2 regions of the Pseudomonas sp. LARHCG127 genome follow, and region 2 is predicted to be linked to the other one. Evidence: riboswitches for the same ligand, from Rfam matches in the RefSeq annotation. Region 2 holds a riboswitch; the other holds the start of a gene.
The links. A riboswitch is a leader RNA that binds a small molecule or an ion and turns the genes downstream of it on or off. The one in region 2 is predicted to bind cobalamin.

Region 1 (2,195 bases), on a different contig from region 2:
GGTGAAGCTCGATGCCGTGGGCCATCAATGTCTGTTCGAGCAAGGCCCGCAGTGTGCTGGCCGGGCAACCGCGCTGGCAGCCCAGGCCGATCACCAGGATCGGCGCGGCGTTCATGCGTCGTGGTGGGCCTGGTCGCCACGGCGAAACAGCCAGGCGCTGATCAGGCCCAGGGCCAGCCAGAACGCGACGTTGGTCACCTGCGAGGCGATCTTGAACTGGCTCTCAAGCGCTTCGGGCGCCAGCATCGAGTGGACTTCCGGTTGCGGTGCGCCGATGACGTGGGGCACCAGCAACGTCGCCGCGCCCAGTATCTTGAGCAGCCAATGCTGGCCGAAGGCGATCAAGGCAATGCCCACCGCCGTGGACGCCGCGGTGCCAATCCACCACATTTGCCGCTGGGCCAGGTCGGCCGCCGCGGTGCCGGGCAGCTCCGGGGGCAGGCCGAGGGTCGGTGCCAGGACGAAGGTGGCATAACCGGCCAAGCCCCAGAGCAGGCCTTGGGAGGTGCGAGTCGGTGCGCGCAAGGTGTACAGGCCCGCCAGCATCAGGGCAAAACCCACGGCGACCACCAGGTTACCGCCGGTGGTGGACAGTACCCGCTGCCAACCGTCTTCCGGCTCCCAGGCTTCGGCGTCATGGGTATGGGTGGCCCCGTCGGCGTGTTCGTGAACCTCGGTCGTCGGAGCCTTCTCGAAGGTTTCCGCCTGGAGAATCAGCGGCGATACCCAGAAACTCTGCAACAGGGTCAACAGCAGGGCGGCCAGCAAACCGCTGAAACCGGCGGTCTGGGCGATACGCTTGATCATGTCGTCGGTTCTCAATGGCAGGGGAAGGCGGCGCTGTGGCGGGTATCGTGGGCGGCGTTGTGTACCGCTTCGATGTGGGAGAAACCGGCGAAATAGACCAACCCCGCCCCCAGGATCGAAGCCAGGATCGCGGCGCTCAGGCGTTGGCTCAGGGTGGTGGTGCTGCTGGCGGAGCGGGCGGTGCTGCTGATGGTCGACATGGCGCTTCCCTCTGTTTTTGTTCCGTGGGGGATGCGAGCGCGATGAGACCCCGGGCGAAAACCCGCCAAGGTTCGAACAGCGCCCGCCCACCGCGGGTTTGTTGATGCTTGAGTCATGGGCCGGTCTCCGGGCTCACGAGGGGCTGGGCTTGTGCCTGGCCTGCAAGCGTCACCCTTCCCATGTCCGTGGACACAGTGGTTCAGACGCTTCGCTCGCTTACCGTTGCGGGGGCAGCACCGGACTGACGTGGCTTTGGAGTAAAGCACACGATTCACCGGTTTCCCGTTTCACCCTGTGAAGGGCACCCGTAACTAGGCGCACAGGAGAGCATGGGTGGGGTCCAGGCGTCAATTCTCGCAGCGAGTCGCATCCATCGCGAGCAAGCTCGCTCCCACACAGGATCTTCGCCGGGCCCTAAATTTGAGGGCGATGCAGAACCACTGTGGGAGCGAGCTTGCTCGCGATGAGGCCCGTCCATGCACCGCAAAACGCTCTGGCGATTGACCCGCCCCCACACCCTGCGTAGCCTTGCGCCTTCGAGGTTCTTCGGCATGCGCCGGAGCTAAGAAGGGAACGCGGTCCAAGCCGCGGCTGCCCCCGCAACTGTGAACGGTGAGGTTTCTGCAAGGCCACTGTGCATGCCTTTTTACCAAAGGCGCACGGGAAGGCGCAGCAATTGCCAGTCGAAAGACCGGCCCGCCGTCAGCCAGGAGACCTGCCTCGAAACAGATTCTCACTACAACCGGGCGGGGTGATCCGGTGGCGAAATCTTCCGCACGCCTGTGCCAGCGGTTGTCGTCCCGTTTGCCCGCCACCTTGCCAAAGGGCATCCGATGAAAACACTGGCCAAACTCCCCGTCACCATCGTCACCGGCTTCCTCGGCTCGGGTAAGACCACCTTGCTGCGGCACATGCTCGACAACGCCCAGGGCCGGCGCATCGCCGTGATCGTCAACGAGTTCGGCGAGCTGGGCATCGACGGCGAGATCCTCAAGCAGTGCACCATCGGTTGCACCGAAGAAGAAGCCAACGGCCGCGTCTACGAACTGGCCAACGGTTGCCTGTGCTGCACGGTGCAGGAAGAATTTTTCCCGGTGATGCGTGAGCTGGTGGCCCGGCGTGGCGACCTCGACCACATCCTCATCGAAACCTCTGGCTTGGCCCTGCCCAAGCCGCTGGTCCAGGCC
Region 2 (2,195 bases):
CGGGCAGTTTCGGTGCAGGGCCAGTGCCGTCGGAGACTTGCAAGGTGGACGATTCGCCACAAGCGACAAGCCCGGCGGCAAGGGCGACGATCAGAAGGTGAGGTGGCTTGAGCATGCTGGCGTCCCTATGAATGCATGTGGTTATTCATAGAGGAGCGTAGACGCGCGATGGTTCAACTGTGGGTAGGCCATCCCGCCAGCCAGGTCCCTGTGATTTTGTGATTGCTGAAAATCCACTGTGGGAGCGAGCTTGCTCGCGATGGCGGTGCATCAGCCTGTGTTGATGTTGACTGGCACACCGCTATCGCGAGCAAGCTCGCTCCCACATGAGGTCACCTCGCGGTTTCTTGCTGAACGAATCAACCATGGGCCTGCTTGAACAGCACCGCGATACCAGGATGGTACTGCCCGGCTTCGTTGCGCAATTTGCGATAGGCGTAAGGGAAGTACCAGGCCACGGCGCAGGTATTTTCTTTCTGCAGGTCGTCGATCATGTCCTGCAGCTCTTCGGGCGTGGCGCTTTGCTGGGCTTTTTGCGGCGAGACGAACAGGCAGCCCAGCTTCAGGTCGCTGGCGTAGCTGATGCGCTTGGCATCGCTGGTGGCTTCGAGCAGCGGTTGGGTCAGGTTCAGGTTGTTGACCTTGGGCCAGCGTTGGGTGGCCTGGATGAAGGCGCGTTCCTCCGTGCTGGCGATGAACAGGTCGGCGCTGACGTTACGTTCGCCTTCTTCGTTCTGCTTGCGGGTCGGGGCGTTCTGCAGCGTGACCATTTCGGCCATCCAGGCAGCGGCCGACAGCAAGCCAAGGTTGGCCCGTTCATCGAACCAGTAGGGCGTGTCGTTATCGCCGCGCACGGCGTTGTAGCGGTCGATACAATCAAACCAGCGTTCCAGCAGCGGGCGCAGGAATTCCAGCTTTGGATTGCTGATGAGCATGCCTTGCATGTTTTTGCCCTCTTGTTCTTGTGATATCGGGTCGTGATGCCTATTTGATATCACTTGCCGTAGCGTGGCACAAGATTGACGTCACTTTATTGATCGTGGCCAATGTTCCGTGCACGAGCCATGGCGGCTTTAATTGACGCTCCACCCCCAACCCTCTAACCTTCGCCGCTTGTTTCAGGTGCTCTGTGACCGCGTTCGACAGAGTGAAACAGGGAAGCCGGTGAGTGCACACGAACCCGGCGCTGCCCCCGCAACGGTAAATGAGTCAACGCTGCGTACAGGCCACTGTGTCGGATGACATGGGAAGGCGCGCAGCCAGGCACCACGCCGCTCATGAGCCCGGAGACCGGCCTGATCCATCCAACGGCATCACGGTGGGCGATGCCAGGCTTGTTGCCGTCTTTTTTGTGCCCGCCCGCCGTTATCCAATCCCCCTGCGGAGGCTCCCCCATGACCGACTCCCTCATCACCGATACGTCTGATCGCGACGAACGCCACCTGGCGCGCATGCTGCGCAAGAAAGCCGTGATCGACGAGCGCATCGCCAACTCGCCGAACGAATGCGGCTTGCTGCTGGTGCTGACCGGTAACGGCAAGGGCAAGAGCAGTTCTGCGTTTGGCATGCTGGCCCGGGCCATGGGCCACGGCATGCAGTGCGGCGTGGTGCAGTTCATCAAGGGCCGCAACAGCACCGGTGAAGAGCTGTTCTTCCGTCGCTTCCCGGAGCAGGTGCGCTTTCATGTCATGGGTGAAGGTTTCACCTGGGAAACCCAGGACCGCCAGCGCGACATCGCCGCCGCTGAAGCCGCCTGGGCCGTATCCCGTCAATTACTCAGTGATCCGTCCATTGGCCTGGTAGTGCTCGACGAGTTGAACATTGCCCTCAAGCACGGCTACCTTGACCTCGACCAGGTGCTGAGCGATCTGCAAGCCCGTCCGCCGATGCAGCATGTGGTCGTGACCGGTCGCGGCGCCAAGCCCGAGATGATCGAGCTGGCCGACACCGTGACGGAAATGGGCATGATCAAGCACGCGTTCCAGGCGGGCATCAAGGCGCAGAAAGGCGTCGAGCTGTGAGCGATGCGGCCGTGATCCGCCACTGTCCGGCGGTGCTGATCGCAGCGCCAGCCTCGGGCCAAGGCAAGACCACCGTCACCGCAGCGCTCGCCCGGTTGCATCGCAACCAGGGACGCAAGGTGCGCGTGTTCAAATGTGGCCCGGACTTTCTCGACCCGATGATCCTGGAGCGGG

Region 1: linked by a shared signal. The riboswitch ahead of ACIPQ1_RS12865 (CbtB domain-containing protein) and the one ahead of cobO (cob(I)yrinic acid a,c-diamide adenosyltransferase) in region 2 are both predicted to bind cobalamin.

The regions. Positions count from the first base shown of each region.
Region 1 is NZ_JBIXJT010000006.1:248,696-250,890, reverse strand. It holds gene ACIPQ1_RS12875 (cobalamin biosynthesis protein) at 1-115, opposite strand, end outside; gene ACIPQ1_RS12870 (CbtA family protein) at 112-807, opposite strand; gene ACIPQ1_RS12865 (CbtB domain-containing protein) at 819-1,007, opposite strand; cobalamin riboswitch at 1,109-1,332, opposite strand; cobalamin riboswitch at 1,531-1,745, shown strand; gene cobW (cobalamin biosynthesis protein CobW) at 1,842-2,195, shown strand, end outside.
Region 2 is NZ_JBIXJT010000007.1:326,908-329,102, forward strand. It holds gene ACIPQ1_RS14880 (PQQ-dependent sugar dehydrogenase) at 1-115, opposite strand, end outside; gene ACIPQ1_RS14885 (hypothetical protein) at 360-944, opposite strand; cobalamin riboswitch at 1,104-1,313, shown strand; gene cobO (cob(I)yrinic acid a,c-diamide adenosyltransferase) at 1,395-2,021, shown strand; partial or broken gene ACIPQ1_RS14895 (cobyrinate a,c-diamide synthase) at 2,018-2,195, shown strand, end outside.